2 regions of the Sporosarcina sp. P19 genome follow, and region 2 is predicted to be linked to the other one. Evidence: riboswitches for the same ligand, from Rfam matches in the RefSeq annotation. Region 2 holds a riboswitch; the other holds the start of a gene.
The links. Region 2 has a riboswitch for cobalamin ahead of CSV74_RS07295 (DUF4430 domain-containing protein). Riboswitches for the same ligand answer to the same signal wherever they lie in the genome.

Region 1 (4,554 bases), on a different contig from region 2:
TTCGAATCCCTTTTCCGAGGCCGCTCCAAGCGGATAGTAAGAATAATACCGTAACGATCGCAATGATAATAAACTGAGACCAGAAACCGATTGGAACACCGAATAAGTAATTCAATCCAGCGTTAATCTGAACCGCTCCGAAGCCGAGTGATGTGGCGACGCCGAAAACTGTAGCGAAAACTGCGAAGACGTCAATTACGGTTCCGAGTTTGCCGTCTACGCGATCACCGAAAATCGGGCGAAGTGTGGAGGAGATTAAACCAGGCTGGCTTTTGCGGAACTGGAAGTATGCTAGCGCTAAAGCTGTCATACCATATATAGCCCATGCGTGGAATCCCCAATGGAAGAATGTTGAACGCATCGCTTCTTTATACGCTTCTTTTGTTTCGATAGGTGCAGTAGCTGAACTTACCGCATAGTGCGAAAGAGGTTCCGCAGCTCCGTAGAACACCAGTCCAATACCCATACCCGCAGAAAACAGCATGGCGAGCCAAGAAAACATGGAAAACTGTGGTCTGTCACTGTCTTTCCCCAATCGAATCCTGCCGAGCGGACTGAATATCAAATAGACTGAAACGAAGAATAACATAGAAACTGTCAGTAAGTAATACCAGCCGAATGAATCTGAAATCATATTCCTTATATTAAGCGTGATCGACTCAAAGTGTTCAGGAGCGATTACACCATAACCGACTGCCAATATGACAGCCACCAATGTAATATAAAACGTTGATGAAACTTTTCTCATAGGTCCTCCTTTTTAAAATGTAGTTTGTGAAATAATCGAAGTAACTAATTAAGATTGTAGAATAAAATCACACACATACACTTTACAATACCCATCTAGTCGTTCGTGTAAACGCTAAGTATATGACAGTTTGTTTACAATGTCATCACAAGTGAAAATAAAAAAGACGAGAAAAATACCTTCTCGTCCAATATGTAAGTTGGTACCGTAGTGCAATTCATCTGCTCGCCCAGAACCATCAGTCTGTACTTGTGCCAGTATACATGAAAGTTAGGGGTGATTTCCAGCCAGAGGAATGATTTCCTTTCATACAACTAGAACCGTAGCCATGTTATACTATAGAAACAAATGAAATGAGGAGGGGATTTTCATGCAATATTCACAACCTAAGATGCTTCAGCTCGTAAAGCATAGCCCAGAGTTAAACAGACGATTGAAAGAGATTATGAAAGAGCATGAGCTAGAGAAAAGCTTTGCATTGAAAGCACTTTATCATGCAGAAGTGAAAGACGGCGGAGTCTATCAGCGAGATTATCAGGAGTTGTAAACCTACACTCACTTATAAAAGCACGTAGTGTAATAAATAGTATTCACTAAAAGACTGATGGAAGATTCCTTTCGTCAGTCTTTTCTACTGTTCTTTTGAAATAATCAAAATTAGCGAATGGCAATGTGGTATACTATGGTAAAATTGAATAGAATATTTTGGTTCTTTACATTACTGTAAAGATGAAAAAGGAAACAGGTGAAAATCCTGTACGGTCCGGCCACTGTAAATGGGAAATATCTTCAGAATACCACTGGTGAAATACTGGGAAGGTTGAAGATGTGATGATCCATAAGTCAGGAGACTTGCCAAAATAACATGCGTTACGCCTCCCAGGAAGAGGTATGCATAGTGTATTGGATACTATTAAGTCATTGCAGGAGTCCGTGTATACATAGTGCCCTTGTCTCTTTCTGGAGGCAAGGGCTTTTTTACGTTCAATTTACCAAATTAGTACAAGGGGGAAGTCATTTGTTTAAGCGTTATGTATCGATCATCGCCAGTGTTTTACTAGCCGTAACGATGCTGTTGCCGACGACCAGTTCAGTTGCTTTGGCGAATTCGGATGTACAGCAAAGTGAAATAAGCACGCAAGCCGCTAACTACATGGTGGATGTGGAAGTAGAAGGTTTATCGGGAGTAATTTTAAAAGAAGCGATTCAAGTTACAGAAGGGCAAAATGCGTTAGATGCGTTGAAGAAGGCCCTAGATAGTAAGAGCATTGACTATACAATTACAGAAAGTGAATGGGGAGCTTATGTATCTTCAATTAATAATGAAGAAGGGGGTTCGCTAGGCCACTGGGATGGCTGGATGTACTCTGTTAACAGTATTACACCAGAAATTGGTGCGGATGCTTACGTTCTTGAGCCGCAAGACAAGTTACGCTTTTATTATGGACGTTCAGCAAGTGTGTCTGCATCTGGAAGTATTCAGAAGGGTGTAGATTCATCAGTCACAGTAAATTTAAAAGGTGATACATTTACTGATTATGCAACGAATCCAACAAATTGGATTAGCAATCAATCGAATGTCGAAATCATTTCAATTACGAAAAATTCAAATCAACAAGTAGTCATTCAATTTAAAGGTACATTAGACCAAGGATTCTTTCAACTTACCCCGATAGACAAGGTGACAGTAGGGGGAGACGCGAATTCATTTACGGTTGAAATTACTGAAGAATTAACGAGAACTCAAGATGCGATTCAAAAAGCGGCAAAACACATGATGCAAGGTCCAATCCAAAGTGAATGGGAAGCAATTGGATTAACAAAAGCAGGTTTTGATATTCATGCTGATTATGAAAAAGCATTTTATAGCAACTTTGAGGATCAGATTCTAAAGAAAACAGGAACAGGCCGTTTGAAAATAACGGATGTTGAAAGAATATCAATGGCTGCGGTTGCTATTGGAAAAGATCCAAAGAATGTAAAAGGCTTTGACTTAATCGAGAAAATTTATAACAGTGAAAACTGGACTTACCTTGACTCAGATAGCATGACGTATCAAGGTAATAATGGTCCAATCTTTGCGCTAATTGCACTGGATACAAAAAACTATTCCGTACCAGAGAATGCACGTTGGAACCGTGAAAAGATTGTTGCGGAACTGTTAAGGACTCAGTTAGTGGATGGGTCATGGAGTTTGTCTAATAATCCTCCAGGAAGTACAAGCTTTGACATTACTGCCATGGCGCTAATAGGGTTGGCACCTTATACGGATCAACCGGCTGTAAAAGATGCAGTGGAACAGGCAGTGAACTTCTTATCAAAGAGCCAAGGTTCAACTGGCGGATTTAATGAGGAGTTTGTAGGTGGTATTTCGAGTGAGGCTACTTCACAAGTAATTATTGGATTAACAGCAAATAACATTAACCCACAAAGTGAAAAGTTCACTAAGAATGGTATCAACTTGATCGATCATCTTTTAAGCTTCCAAGCCGAGGATGGTGGTTTCAAACATACAATTGGTGAAACAGGTTCAAATGGTATGGCAACTGAGCAGGCACTACAAGGTTTAGTTGCGTATGACTTATTTACAAAAGGTGAAGGGCGTCTATATGACTTTTCGAAAGAGCTTTCACAGATCGACCCTGAAATTGAACAAGATACGGCTATTTTAAAAGGTTTATTGAATGGTAGTCTATTAAACATCCAGAAGAACAAAGATAATGTTTGGTCTCCTATAGCTATTGAAAATGCACAAGCAAAAGAAGGATACTTCATCGTTCAGGCTGGAGAAAAGGGTACTAAAAAAGAAGTGAAAGTACCGAATAGAACGAAGAAAGTATTTTTAGTCGATAACGACCGTTCATATAAGGATTTCGATGTTGCAGTAGTCGCGCCGAACAAACCATGGACGATCACATTTAATCAGACAGTAAAGGATTCAGTGGATAACCTTGCAAAAATCTATGTTGAAGATATCCAAGGAAATAAAATTCCGGTAAACGTAACGGCAGATGGAAATAAAGTGACTATTACACCGCAATCCAACTATAAAAGTGGACAACTTTATTCATTATTTATTGTTGAACCCGTATCAGATAAAGGTACAACACTTAAACAAGCAACACGTAAACTATTCATCATCCAATAATACACACATTGCTACTAAGAGAAATTAGGAGGTATGCGTTATTTCTATTGTCAAAAATTTCACGAAAATAACAGCAGCATTCGCATTAGCGAGTGCGGCTATCCTTGTGCCGATTGCACCTTCATTCGCGGAGCAACCGACCCCGATTTATGAAAATCAAGCAACGCAGACACTGCAGCATTCCATCACGATTTCTTCTACTGAAGTTCCGATGCCGTTGTCTTCTGTGGCGGTACGGGAAGGCGATACAGTTTTAAGTGTATTAAAACGCAGTGTCGAAGCTAACAATATTGCGATGTCTTATCGTGGTGGAGAGCATGAAAGTGCATATGTCGAAGGAATCCAAGGCGTATATGAATTCGACCGCGGACAAGGCAGCGGTTGGATGTACAGCGTCAACGGTATCTTCCCGAATCGTGGAGCGGGTGTGATCAAGCTCATCCCTGGTGATAAAGTGGAGTGGAAATATACGACGGACTTAGGTAAGGACCTAAATGCCGATCTGTTTCCTTTCCGTGAAGACTTGGAACCGAAAATTTCCGTGTCAGGAGTTACTTCGGGAGCAACAGTTACGAAGTCTACCCTTTCATTCCAAGTAAACGCAGCGAGTTATTTCGGAACAGCACTTCAACCGACAGTCACTGTAAACGGTAAGCAA
Region 2 (4,554 bases):
TTACATGCCAATCGACTTGATCAAAAATAGCAGTTGGTTTCGAAGCATTGGTTGCTCGATAATGAAAAGATACATTCGTAAACTCTAAAACCTTATTCGTCATCATTCTTACCACTTCTCATTTCTTCAAAAAATACACACAAAAAAACCACTTCTCTGTGCGAAGCGGTTGCATAGTACGGTCGAAATCCGTCATATGTCCACTTCCCTCCGCTAGCATTATCTAGAGCAGGTTTCGAGGGTTAAGGCGAACGCCTCTCTCAGCAACAGCACCCCTAGTGTTTATCCATATCTTATCGTTACATAGTCTGAAAAGATAGTCAAGATAGGAAAGGAATAAATTGGTCATTTATAGGAGGTTGGAAAATATTCTACACGTCAAAAATCTCGCTATTGCAATTGTTTTGTCGACTCATTATGATTAAGGGGAGTTTATAGCGTATTTTGGTGTCTTGCTAGTTTGCAAGACGTAAAAAGGAATCAGGTGAAAATCCTGAACGGTCCGGCCACTGTAATTGGAAAGTAACTTCAGACAACCACTGGTATTTATACTGGGAAGGTTGAAGTTGCGTTCGTATCCAAAAGTCAGGAGACTTACCATAATACAATGCTTACAGCCTTCCGGGAAAAGGTGTGTATGTTGTGTTGTATTATGTATGTCTAAACACGCATCCATCCTTGTCTCTTTCCGGAGGCGGGATTTTTTTATTGAGAAAAATAGGGGGTAGGAGTCGTTGAGGAAAGGTAGTCGAGTAAGCAAGACATTCTCTGTGTTGCTAAGTTTGTTGTTGGTGTTGTCGGTTTTAACTCCAACAGTACAAGCGGTTGATACAGGAGTAGAGAAAACCAAAGCAACGGTTGCCGAGCAGGCAGATGTGGAAGAATTATTAGCTAAAACCATTCAATTTTATAAAAACAAAAAAATGAAATTGGATTCGTGGCAAACATTAGTAGGACTTTACGCAGCAGGTGAAGACCTGAATAATGGCGAGTGGATATTACCAGAATGGCAAAAAGAAGATCCAGATTATCTAGAACCTATACATCATGGTACAGATCATATTCGCTTTATCTTCGGGTTACTCGCAATGAACGAAGATCCAGCAGATGCATGGGAAACGAATCGTAATCTTTATGCAGAATTAGCATCGCAACAAAACGAAGAGACAGGCTCATTTGGCGGCATTAATAAACATATGTGGGCCTTGCTTGCGATGGATACAGGCGAACGTCTAGGAGCCGACTTAGGTGAGTGGAATACAGATAAGAAACAAAAAGCGCTACAATTCTTATTCGATAACCAAAATGAAGATGGTGGATATTCATTCTTTGGTCCAGTTTCCGATCCAGATATGACAGGTATGGGCATGATCGCGTTGTCTACTTATCAAGGGGAAGAAGCGGCAGATGCAGTTATTGAAAGAACGAAGGATTTATTACGAGCTAGACAACTAGACTTAACGACGGGTGGGTTTAATTCTCCAGGTAATTTTGGAATGGGCGATAATGCCAACTCCACAGCGACAGCGATTTGGGGTCTAGCTGCAGTAAATGAAGATATACTAGCAGAAAAGTGGCATGTAGGCGATCAGACAGTAGTAGATGCAATAAAAGGTTTTCAGTTTGAAGACGGGTCTTATAAGTGGAAAGTGACTGATAAGAGTGCTAATTTAATGGCAACAGAACAAGTTTTACTTGCGTTGGCGGATATTAAAGCAGGAAGTTCTGTTTGGAATCGAATTGCTTTAAAAGCAGAACAACCTACAGCCAACGTGAAAGTCGATGGGGTAGATGCACCGATTCTTGCAAATACTGCAGTGGCATTCGAAACAGGCGATACGATTGTACAAGTTGTTGAACAGTTGTTAAAAGAACAAAATATTCCTTACGAGCTGGATCAACTGAGAGAAAATTTTGTATCGATTAACAACGTTCAAAATGGAAGCTTACATGGCACGGATCAGTGGGTTGTTGATGTAAATGAAGAATCATCTACTTCATTTATCGATAAAGCAGTAAACGACAATGATAAGATTCATATTTTCTATAAACGTAATGCAGTTCTCAAATCCATGACAAAATTGAAAGTCGGCGACAAGGATCCGACTATTGAAATCAAATTAAGTGGGGATACGTTTACGGAAGCGGCTTCAGATGCTAGTAATTGGACTGTAGGTAACAGTGACCTAACAGTTGGCTCCGTTACAGTTGATAGTAACCAGAAAGTACTTCTACATGTGCAAGGCGAAGTACCAAATGTAACGTTATCAATAACTGGACTTGCTAAAGCAGTGCAGTCGAATGTAAACACTACTGCAAATAATACTCCGGCTATACCAGAAGTTATTCGTACGGTAGACGATATGCTTGCGGATACGTTACGTTTCTATGAAGTGGAGAGATATAATAAAGATAATTTTAGATGGGGTATGCCTGGAATTAGTTGGACAGAATTGGTTGCATTGGGTGCGTCTAGTTCACAATTAAGCGATGGTACAGCACAATTACCAGATTGGCTCACTAAAGATCCAGGATTACAGAAAGATGAAGCAGATACGCATCATATTCGCTATATCTTCGGTTTGCTAGCAGTAGGAAAAGATCCATCTACTGCATGGGAAACTAAACGAAATCTTTATGCAGAGCTAGCAGCACAACAAAAAACAGACGGATCGATCGGTGCTATAAATAAACACGTCTGGGCGATGCTCGCTTTAGATACAGGTGAGAAGCGTGGACAAGATGTAGGAACATGGGATAACACAACAAAAGAGAAAGCGTTACAACATATATTAAATCAAGAAAAAGATAAGGGTGGCTTTTCACTTTCATTAAAGGCGGCAGACATAGCGGATCCCGATATAACGGGAATGGTCTTGCTGGCACTAGCAAATTATCAAGATGATAGTGCAGCGAATGCAGCAATTGAACGTGCAAAACAAGCCTTGCGCGAACAACAACTTGATACAGCTGGCTGGGGCGCTTGGGGAGAAAATTCCAATAGTATTGCGACAGTCATTTCAGGTCTTGTTGCGGTAGGAGAAGACGTTACATCGGACAAGTGGCAAAAGGGCGGGAAATTGCCCTTAGATGCATTAAGCAAATTCCAAACGAAAAATGGTGCATTTGCCTTTACTTTACCTGCTGATCAATGGGTCAATACGAAAGCAGTAGAACAATCCTTAATTGCCCTACAAGAAGTTAAAACGGGTAAATCCGTATGGCAACAATTTTCTGAAGTGGGAAATGTAGAGCCGCCAGTTGAACCGGAGTATATAACATTTTCTGTAGAAACACGGACAATGGGGACTGGGGATATTATCAGCCCGAAACAGTTGAAAATTGAATCTGGAGATACGGCATTCACGGCATTAAAACGTGAAGTAGAAAATCTCTCCATACCAATCAAATTTACTGGTGTAGGTCCAACTATTTACGTGAAGAGTATAAATAATTTAGGTGAATTTGATGGCGGACCACTTAGCGGCTGGATGTATTCAGTCAATGGGGAGTTCCCGCAGTATGGTGCAGGAATTTATGAATTACAGAAGGATGATATTTTACGCTGGCAGTATACAACGAACTTGGGTGCAGATTTAGGGGATGATTGGAATCCTACACCTGAACACTCAGTCGAAGCACCTGAAAACGTAAAAGCAACCATTACGGATGGAAAGCTTCAAATTCAACTGAAAGATGAAAAGACAGGGGAATTCCAACCTGCCAAAGTAGAGAAAACAGAAGTGGTAGACGGAATTATGATCGTTCAAATTGGGGAGACGGGCGAAGTACTGGATGCGCTAAAAGGTCTTGAACTGCCTGCAGGAATAGTACAAGCGGTAGTGCTCAATAATGATCAACTGTATAATTATTTCGAAACGGTAAGTAAAATTGAAGCAACGAAAGAATGGAATATTAAGTTTTCAGGTGCATTACAGAATGATGCTGAGAACTTAGAAAAAGTAGTCGTTCGAAATGCAGCGGGCGAAATCGTTCAGGTTTCTACAACGCTTGGAGAAGATGGAAAGTCGTTAAAGATCAAGCCAAGTACTAGATATACTCAAGGTGAACTATACTACTTGACGATTACCGATGTACTATCAGCAAATGGAGAAGTGATTAAAGAACCTATTCGAAAAGTATTCGTGATTGAATGAAAATTATAGACTATCATGCAAGTCATTACCATATGGCTTGTATGATAGTTTTTTTGTGCAATATCTTGCATTCATTCATCAATCTATGTAGTATAATGACTAACAGACTGAAATGGTATTTCGGTCACTTTTAAAGGAAGTGTCATAATGGATCGCAGAGAAGAAATTATGTTGGCAGCTGAAAAATCATTTTCGATGTTCGGATATAAAGCGACAACGATGGACCGGGTCGCGAAGATTGCGAATGTGGGGAAGGGCACAATCTATACATTTTTCTCAAATAAAGAAGAATTATTTCATTCGATTGTTTGGAAAATGGTTGAAGAAATGAAAAACGTCTCCGAACGAACTGCTAAAGAAGGAGCATCTTTTCAGGAAAATGCCCATGCACGTATTA

Region 1: it holds a riboswitch for cobalamin, as region 2 does, so the genes downstream of both, CSV74_RS09990 (DUF4430 domain-containing protein) here and CSV74_RS07295 (DUF4430 domain-containing protein) in region 2, are expected to answer to the same signal.

The regions. Positions count from the first base shown of each region.
Region 1 covers NZ_PDYR01000008.1:45,389-49,942, reverse strand. Annotated here, with positions in the region: gene CSV74_RS10000 (glycine betaine uptake BCCT transporter) at 1-748, opposite strand, end outside; gene CSV74_RS16760 (hypothetical protein) at 1,119-1,295, shown strand; cobalamin riboswitch at 1,438-1,622, shown strand; gene CSV74_RS09990 (DUF4430 domain-containing protein) at 1,767-3,896, shown strand; gene CSV74_RS09985 (S-layer homology domain-containing protein) at 4,003-4,554, shown strand, end outside.
Region 2 covers NZ_PDYR01000005.1:35,358-39,911, reverse strand. Annotated here, with positions in the region: gene CSV74_RS07300 (ABC transporter ATP-binding protein) at 1-103, opposite strand, end outside; TPP riboswitch at 189-287, opposite strand; cobalamin riboswitch at 429-616, shown strand; gene CSV74_RS07295 (DUF4430 domain-containing protein) at 735-4,157, shown strand; gene CSV74_RS07290 (TetR/AcrR family transcriptional regulator) at 4,305-4,554, shown strand, end outside.